Regions from separate parts of the Pseudobacillus badius genome, predicted to be linked through region 2. Evidence: riboswitches for the same ligand, from Rfam matches in the RefSeq annotation. Region 2 holds a riboswitch; each other region holds the start of a gene.
The links. Region 2 has a riboswitch for cyclic di-GMP ahead of B1A98_RS15405 (hypothetical protein). Riboswitches for the same ligand answer to the same signal wherever they lie in the genome.

Region 1 (3,143 bases), on a different contig from region 2:
ACGCATCTTCTTCATGAATACCGGCACATCAAACACTTGCTTTTCTTCCCCTTCTACTTGCTCATAGACGTTGTTGGCCACATGAATAAATGTATCAATACCGACGACATCAAGCGTGCGGAATGTTGCACTTTTCGGACGGCCGATCAAAGGGCCTGTGATCGAATCTACTTCCCCGGCGGAAAGGCCCGAAGTCAGCATTTCTTGAACGGTTTTCAGCAAGCCGTATGTGCCGATACGGTTAGCAATAAAATTCGGGGTATCCTTAGCGACGACAACTCCTTTGCCGAGTACATCCTCACCAAATTGCTTCATATAGTCGAGCACCTGCGGATCTGTTTCTTTTGTCGGAATTACTTCAAGCAGTTTTAAATACCGCGGCGGATTAAAAAAGTGAGTGCCAAGAAAATGACGGCGGAATTCTTCAGACCGCCCTTCTGCCATAGCTTCAATAGATATTCCTGAAGTATTGGAACTGACAATGCTTCCCGGCTTGCGGTATCTTTCAACCTTTTCAAATAACTGTTTTTTCACTTGCAAATTCTCTACTACTACTTCAATAATCCAATCTACATCTTTTAATTGCTCCGCATGGTCCTCTAGGTTCCCTGCTGTAATCAACTGTATATTTTCTTTAGATGTCAGCGGGGCAGGCTTTTGTTTCAATAACTTTTTTAACGCGTGCGCAGCCAATTTATTTCTGACCTCTGCGTCGTTGAGCGTTAAACCTTTTTTTTCCTCTTCTTTTGTAAGCTCGCGCGGAATAATATCTAATAATAAAGTCGGGATGCCGATATTCGCCAAATGAGCAGCAATGCCTGAACCCATTACTCCTGATCCTAAAACAGCGGCTTTTTGAATATGCTGAACCAACATTTTTTCCCCCTTGCATCTTTTGAATGAATACTCATTCATTATTTATATTACTAATATAACTCAACACTTCATTTGGTGCAACGGGTAAAGAAGGAAAAATGAAAATTTTCAAACTTTATTGAGTTTAAAATAAAATATTCCTTAACAAAATAAAAGCTGTTGCTAAAAACCCCAAGCAACAACTTAAATCACCAACATACATATCGCCCCATTATATGAATGTCCGCTGCTCTGATATCTTTTCTTCTGACAAAATCTCGAAAGCGACATGCCCATACCTTTATTCAGTCATTCAACCATTCATAGCATCAACAGCCCTGCAAGCAAGTCGCCATTACTTAAAAATTCTTTAATCTCTTCAATTGAAATACCTAGCTTTTTCGCCTCCCATATTAAATCTACCCATTCCTGATCAATAAATTGACCTTCCTGCATTACTTTACCCCCTAATACAGGCAACCCAGCCATCTTAGTGATATTCACCTTAGACCTGTGGCTTTGCGTCCTTATTTTTCAATAAGTTTGCCTTTTTCATAGATTCTTTATTTTTAGGCTCTGTTCAAGAACCTGGTTGCTTTTTTATCGCTTTCTCTGCAGGCTTGCACTTTTCTCGCTCTGTTCTGTCTAAAGTTCCTATTCACTCGCTTTTCTCTCTATGGTGAACGAATGTGAAATCAATATAAACTACTGACAGCATCTATTTTTTATAGTCTAATTTTACCGTATTATTTATTGAAAGCGCATTATTTTTCGTTATACATCTTTCGCTAATAGCTTGTCAGCTCTTCTATATTATTGTCGGTTTCCCGGGAAATAGTTAATATACATTGCTAAGAAGAAATACCCCCTATTCTAGCCCATTATCTTTACAGTTCTTGACTCCTATAGGAATTTTACTTGAATTTGAAAATCATTATCAATTATAGTTGACATTCATTCTCAATTGGAATATGATAAAAGCATGAACAGCTTACTTGTCCCGTTGCTGTTCTGTCATCGGAAAAAATAATATGCACAACGGCCATGCGGTTGCCCACCAGCATGGCCCCCCTTTGCAAACAAAGCGGCCGGAAATCTCCGGCCGCTCATTTAATAATAGAGAACATTCACTTTTCTGCATTTAATAATAGAGAACATTCACTTTTCTGCACTTAACACAAGTTTCATAGTATTGGTTTCCCTGAAATTGATGATCACAGTTTTGCTGGATGAATTGCAGGCGATTCTGCAAGAATAGAAGCTTTGTTTTTAATTGATTTATCTCTTCTTCAATTTTATGGACATTCATGGCCATTCCTCCCGCAGTTACTGATACACCTTGCTGCCGGCTTGCTTAAATTCCTCTGCTTTTTCTTCCATTCCCTTTCTGATTGCTTCGTTTGTATCCAGTTTGTTTTCTTTTGCATAGTTACGGATATCTTGAGAAATTCTCATGCTGCAAAATTTCGGACCGCACATGGAACAGAAATGGGCCGTTTTTGCCCCTTCGGCAGGCAACGTCTCATCATGATATTCCAGCGCGCGTTCAGGATCGAGCGATAAGTTAAATTGGTCTTTCCAGCGAAATTCAAATCGCGCTTTTGACAGGGCGTCATCCCTTTTATGAGCCCCGGGGTGCCCTTTAGCCAGGTCGGCGGCGTGGGCCGCAATTTTATAAGTCACCACACCTGTGCGCACATCATCCCGATTAGGCAAGCCTAAATGCTCTTTCGGTGTGACATAACAGAGCATTGCCGTGCCGTACCAGCCAATCATCGCTGCTCCGATAGCTGAAGTAATATGATCATAGCCCGGAGCAATATCGGTTGTCAGCGGGCCGAGCGTATAAAATGGCGCCTCTTGGCAAACCTCCAGCTGCTTATCCATATTTTCTTTAATCAGGTGCATCGGCACATGGCCAGGACCTTCTACCATCACTTGAACATCATGCTCCCAAGCGATCTTCGTCAGCTCTCCAAGTGTTTCTAATTCAGCAAACTGCGCTTCATCGTTTGCATCGGCAATCGACCCAGGGCGCAATCCATCTCCAAGGGAAAAGGAAATATCATACGCTTTCATAATTTCACAAATTTCTTCAAAGTGAGTATACAAAAAGTTTTCTTGATGATGATATAAACACCATTGCGCCATAATCGAACCGCCGCGGGAAACGATCCCTGTCATACGCTTGGCCGTCAGCGGCACATATCGAAGAAGAACACCCGCATGAATCGTAAAATAATCTACCCCTTGTTCTGCCTGCTCAATCAAAGTATCGCGATACACTT
Region 2 (3,143 bases):
TCGACCCTGTCATGGGCGGCGAAGATTTTTCTTTTTATTTACAAGAAAGACCGGGTGCCTTTATCTTCGTAGGCATCGGCGGCGAAAAAAGCCGCTACCCGCATCACCATCCAAGATTCGACCTTGATGAAGAGGTATTTCCTGATGCCATTCAATTATTTATTGAAATTATTAAGCATTACCAGTGATCAACAACTCCTCTTGATGAGGAGCTGTAAGCGGAAGGACGGAAAAGCTCATGAAGATTAAAAAAGTGGAAGTGTTTGCGGCACGCTTGCTGCTGAAGGAACCTTTTATTATTTCATATGTTCAACTAGATGATATGCCGACCATTATTACCAAACTCGAAACAGACGAGGGAGTAATCGGCTGGGGAGAAGCAGTGCCTGACCAAAATGTGACAGGGGAAACATGGGAAAGCACCTATCAGGTTATCCAGCACGAACTGGCTCCGCTGCTTATTAATGAAAGCCCCTTTGCCATTGACCGCATTCACAAAAAGTTTAACGGCAAAATCGACGGTGTTCCTTCAGCCAAAGCAGCGCTGGACATCGCCTTGTACGATTTAATGGGAAAAATCACCGGGCAGCCGGTTTATCAGTTAATTGGCGGAAAAGCGCACGAAGAATTGCAAGTTCCTCAAGTCATTAGCATTAAAGAACCCGAGGAAATGGCAGCGGACGCCCAACGTTATGTGGAAGCAGGGTTCCGAAACATTAAGATTAAAGTAGGCACAAATGCGACGATGGATATTCAGCGGATTCAAGCTGTAAGACAAGCCATTGGCGAGGTGACTCAGCTTCGCGTGGACGCCAACCAAGGATGGAACAGAATTGATACACTAAAAGTGATTCGTGAAACAGCTGACTGCAATGTGGATTGGTACGAGCAGCCGGTAAAGGCCCATGATTTAAGATCTCTTAAAGAAATTCGGGCGGTTTCCCCGCAGAAAGTGATGGTGGACGAAGGGGTTCATAATATTCAAGACTTAGTGAATGTCATCGGCATGCGGGCGGCGGATATGCTGAACATCAAATTGATGAAATCGGGCGGAATCTATCCGGCTCTAGCCTTAGCCAATTTAGCTGAAGCGGCAGAAATGCCTTGCCAAGTCGGGTCCATGGTGGAATCAGCCATCGGCACCATGGCTGGTGCGCACCTGGCTATGAGCAGATCCATCATTGAAACCAATGAAATGGTGGGACCGCTCATGTTTTCACGGGACGTTGCCGCTGTAACTTACGACGGGGACGTGATTCAACTTAGCGATGCGCCAGGCCTGGGCTTGGAAGTAGACGAGGAATATCTCAAAAGTATTACACGTTTTTCTTGTTATATTCAATAATTTCTTACAAACAGAGACATATTTTATCTATAGAAATAAAAAGCCGGCAGCCAGTGAACCGATTAAACGTATACTGGCTGCCGGCTTTTTTATTGGAATTTTCTAAAGATAAGCAGAAAGAGATCTTTCCCAAGGATAAATACTCCTTTTATTACCGTAAAATCTCTATAGCGGAATATCTTAGAAAAAGGGCAATCATCCCTTAAATATTACGCAAATTATACATATGTTAAAACTTCAAAATTTGATAAAAACTGCTTTTTCCGCTAAAAATTTTGTTGTATGATGAAGCCGTGGTACAGTCAGGGAAACCTGATGTCACAAAGCTATAGGGGCTACAGATCGCGATCCAGGCTAGCCAGCTACCGTTACCCAATTGAGGAGGAAGTATGGGAATGAAAAAGAATTGGTATTCAAAAGCAGCAGCAAGTTTATTGGCGTTTACGCTAGTTACATCATCGGTTTCTTTAGTAAGTGCTCAGGAGCCAGAGAAGGCAAAAACACAAGCAGTGAAGAAAAAAGAGCAAAAGAAAAAAGCGGTAATTAAATCACAGCAAGGAAAAGCCATTGAAAAGCGCTTAAACGCTTCTGAAGCAGCAATTAACAAAATCACAAAAGCGATAAATGCTGACTTTGGCGTGAACCAAGAAGGACAAGCTGAGGCTGCATTAACAAAAGCAATTGCAAATAAAAAGTACAACAGCTATGCTGGAAAACTAAAAGCTGAAATCAATAAATTACGCGCGATCGACAAACAAATCGCTGCATCTAAGAAAAAAGATAAAAAGAATAAGGCTGATTATGAAGCGTTAACAGCGAAATCTCAAGAGCTGCAAAAATTGGCTAACGACGAGATCAAACGCTTAAAATCACTTGTCGAGCAAGCAACAGCACTAAAAACAGAAACTCCTAAAGAAGAAGATAAAACTCCTGCACCAGAAGAAACAAAGGTTTCATAATATCGATGTATAACAAAAAAGAGGCTGCCCCGTGCAGCCTCTTTTTTGTTTATTAGTGCGGAAAGAGCAAAAATATATGATTTTTCATTAAAGCGAAATGAAAAACAGGTATATATACCCAAAACATAGACCTTCATCGTGACATTTGACAGGCAATTTAGAAGCAAATCGGCGCTAAATTAGCTATAATTAAATTGTTTACAGCAAATAATAAGCTGAAAAATCCAACTAAAGGAGATTGTTTTAAATGTCAAAATCAGTAAAGTCTATTACATCCCCCAAGAAATTTATCGTAGGGCAGCACCTGTTGAAGGAATTATGTACATATACAAAAACATACGGGGACCACGCTTATGTCATTTGTGATGAATTCATTCTTGAGCGCGCCAGTCAAGAAGCCAGCCAATCCTTTGAAGAGGCAGGGCATAAGAGTGAATTTGCTAAGTTTAATTTAGAAATTACCCAGGAAGAAATTGACCGGCACCGGGAAGCAGTGAGAAGCTCTGGCGCAAATGTAATCGTCGGCATCGGCGGCGGAAAAACATTAGATACGGCGAAAGCAGCTGCCTACTACGAGCATTTGCCCGTAGTCATTTTCCCGACAATCGCTTCAACAGACGCACCGTGTACAGCCCTTTCTGTTATTTACAATACAGATGGTTCATTTGACCGCTACTTATTTTTACCGTCCAATCCGGACGTTGTATTAGCGGATACCGCCATTTTAGCAGCGGCGCCGACCCGTTTCTTCGTAGCTGGCATCGGTGATGCGCTTGCTACTTATTTCGAAGCACGGGCATGTTACCGCAAAAACGGGGACAACCTGGTTAATTTGAAAC
Region 3 (3,143 bases), on a different contig from region 2:
TTCAACCCCTTCTGCAATCACATTGATACCAAGGGTTTGCGAGAGAGTCAGGACAGCTTGCACAATTGCCTGACTTTCCTTATTTTGATGAATATCCCGAATGAACGAAGCATCAATTTTCAGCGTATCGACAGGTAAGTGCTTAATATAGCTAAATGAACTGTACCCTGTTCCAAAGTCATCAATAGAAATATGAACCCCCAAATCTCTAAGTTGTTGTAAAACAGTTATTGCATTTTCAATATTAACAAATATACTTTCTGTCACTTCAAGCTCAAGCCATTCCGGTTCCAATTTGGTTTCTATTAGAATCTCTTCAATTTTCCTTACAATATCAGGGTACGAGATTTGGCGCGCAGACAAATTGATGGATATCTTTAGCGGAGTATAACCTTTATCTTGCCATTCTTTATTTTGTTCGCACCCACGGCGCAGTACCCATTCCCCTAAAGGGAGAATTAATCCCGTTTCTTCAGCCAAGGGAATAAATTTATTGGGAGAAATCTTCCCCAGTTCTGGATGATTCCAACGCACGAGCGCTTCCATTCCAATTAATTTGTTTTTTGAAAGATCTATCTTCGGTTGGTAATCAATATGAAACTGCTCAAGCTGAATCGCTTTTCTCAACTCATTCTCCAATAAAATACGCTCCAATGATTTTTCTTCCATTTTTGCTTCGAAAAAGGCATATCCGTTCCGGCCTCGTTCTTTTACAAAATAAAGAGCGGTATCTGCTTTGCTCAACAGTTCATCAGCTTCCGCTCCGTCTTGTGGAAAGATCGCAATACCGATACTACAGGAAGGTGTATACAGCTGGCCGGCGATTTCTAACGGTTTTTGGAAGTCTAAATGAATCCGTTTCACCAGCCGCTCCAGTTCTTCTACATTGGATATGCCTTTTAGCAGGACAGTGAATTCATCGCCGCCTAACCGGGCAACTAAATCCGTTGAACGAAGTGACTTTTTAATACGCTCGGCTGCTTTAGTTAAAATAAAATCGCCATTCTCATGCCCCCATGAATCATTCACAAATTTGAATCGATCTAAATCAATAAACATCACAGCAAGCTGAGAAGAGGAACTTTTTGCTTTCTTAATCTCCTGCCGCAAATGCTTCATAAATAATCTACGGTTCGGCAGATCGGTCAAAGTATCATGATAGGCTAAATGATAAATCATTTTTTCCGACTTTTTCCGATCGGTTATGTCTCTCATGATGAGCACGAAATCTTTTACTTTTCTGTCCTCGTTCATAATGGGACTAATTCTTGTTTCCATATCCTTATACTGATTTCTGCTCGTTCTAATACGAAACTCTATTTGCGAAGACATTTTTTTCTTTTTAGCTAGTAATCTTAATTCAGTGTATAAAATCTTTTGATCTTCTTCATGAATCCACTTGAAGAGCGGGTTAGACTTTAGTTCAGACATGTCATGCCCCAGTATTGTTACATGAGAAGGAGAAATATATTGAAAGTTTCCTTCTTTGTCAATAATTGAAATCAAGTCAGCTGAGTTTTCCGTAATTAAACGGTATTTCTCCTCGCTTCTTCGCATTTCTTCTTCCATTTTCTTTCGAAGACTGATATCATTTCGGATCGACACATATTGATACGGCTTTCCCTGATCATTTAAAAAAGGAACAATCGTCGTATCTACCCAGTAAAAAGAACCATCCTTCGCTCTATTCCGCACCTCTCCCCTCCAGATTTCTCCTGACCCAATTGTAGCCCACATTTGTTTGAAAAATTCCCCAGAATGGTAGCCTGAATTTAAAATACGATGATCTTGACCTATTAATTCTTCTCGGCTATATTTGGAGATTTTACAGAACTGGTCATTTACATAAAAGATCCTTCCCTTTTGATCAGTGATGGCAATGATAGAAGACTGATCCAGTGCATATTTGACATCTTTTAACTCTTTTAACAAGGCTTCAATTGGTTTATTTTTTTCATCTAATGGCTCCATTAAGTGAGAAAGTTCAGAAAGGTCCGGTGTAGCAGGTGCTTTTTTCAATTTATTTTCCTCCCGCTCTATGAAATATATAATGTTTAGGTTAAATAAAATCCGACAAAAAACCGACTCTTTAAAAAAGAGTCGGTTGCACTAGTCGCTCCAAGCCATTCAAGTGCCCAGATATAAATGGCTTTTCATTGCTTCTCTATATGACTATTATATTTAATAGTAAATGGCTTAGTTGAATAATTCTTTACGAATATGATAGTTCTTTTAGCCTAAACAGTCAATAAAAAATGAAAAATACAGAAGAAGCAAAATACTCTCTCCCTCTTGATAGGTTCAGTACTAAAAAGATTATGGTAATATTGCTACTTTAAAATAAAGTTTGATCATTTTCTAATTTTTCGCTCCACAATCGTACCCGTTAGTTGAAGTACAACGACCTTTGCCTTTCAGCAACTAACTCCACCATTTTCATTGCAATAAAATTTCACGTCTATCAAATAAAGTTCTTCTTGGGGTCTGATCTCGAAAATGCGGATTTACAACGCTAAGCTACTTACAGGGTTAACAATGAATGGTTTAACAGCGATAAAACTTTTGAGACAGGTCATATGAGACACTAATAAATACTTTCTTTAAATCAGCCACCTTACTCTAAGTACATTCCCTTAACAAGCGCATAGAATAATTTAACAAACTGTAAAGGGATTGAGAAAAGTGTACCATGCTTCTTATATGAATCCATATTCTTATTATGTTGGTGTACCAATGTATAACTATCCAAGACAATCTGTTAACTGGACTTCTCCTAATGGGGTATATGTAAACAGATTTAATTCTTTTCGTTCTCCCAACGGTGTTGGAAGTACTTTGAGAACAGATTTTGGACCAAAACCATTTGTCGCGAATATCAATGAAGCAACGAAGCAAAACAATACGTATCGTACTGCTTTATGGACAGGAACACATTTACAAGTTACTTTGATGAGTCTCAATGTTGGCGAAGATATTGGTTTGGAAATGCACCCTGACGTTGACCAATTCTTACGTATCGAGCAAGGCCAAGGTATCGTTCAAATAGGAGAGACTAAAGGTAATTTAAACTTTCAAAAGTGTGTCTATGATGATTCCGCCATAATGATACCCGCTGGAACATGGCATAATTTAACCAATACAGG

Region 1: another riboswitch for cyclic di-GMP. It lies ahead of B1A98_RS15785 (anti-repressor SinI family protein); the one in region 2 lies ahead of B1A98_RS15405 (hypothetical protein).
Region 3: another riboswitch for cyclic di-GMP. It lies ahead of B1A98_RS19360 (sensor domain-containing protein); the one in region 2 lies ahead of B1A98_RS15405 (hypothetical protein).

What each region holds. Positions count from the first base shown of each region.
Region 1 is NZ_MWMM01000012.1:51,906-55,048, reverse strand. Features, by position in the region: gene B1A98_RS15790 (3-hydroxyacyl-CoA dehydrogenase/enoyl-CoA hydratase family protein) at 1-876, opposite strand, end outside; gene B1A98_RS15785 (anti-repressor SinI family protein) at 1,177-1,311, opposite strand; cyclic di-GMP riboswitch class I at 1,328-1,413, opposite strand; gene B1A98_RS15780 (hypothetical protein) at 1,997-2,164, opposite strand; gene thiC (phosphomethylpyrimidine synthase ThiC) at 2,182-3,143, opposite strand, start outside.
Region 2 is NZ_MWMM01000011.1:71,197-74,339, reverse strand. Features, by position in the region: gene B1A98_RS15415 (M20 metallopeptidase family protein) at 1-188, shown strand, start outside; gene B1A98_RS15410 (mandelate racemase/muconate lactonizing enzyme family protein) at 239-1,345, shown strand; cyclic di-GMP riboswitch class I at 1,631-1,715, shown strand; gene B1A98_RS15405 (hypothetical protein) at 1,741-2,304, shown strand; gene B1A98_RS15400 (glycerol dehydrogenase) at 2,552-3,143, shown strand, end outside.
Region 3 is NZ_MWMM01000029.1:3,090-6,232, reverse strand. Features, by position in the region: gene B1A98_RS19360 (sensor domain-containing protein) at 1-1,971, opposite strand, end outside; cyclic di-GMP riboswitch class II at 2,090-2,173, opposite strand; gene B1A98_RS19355 (cupin domain-containing protein) at 2,701-3,143, shown strand, end outside.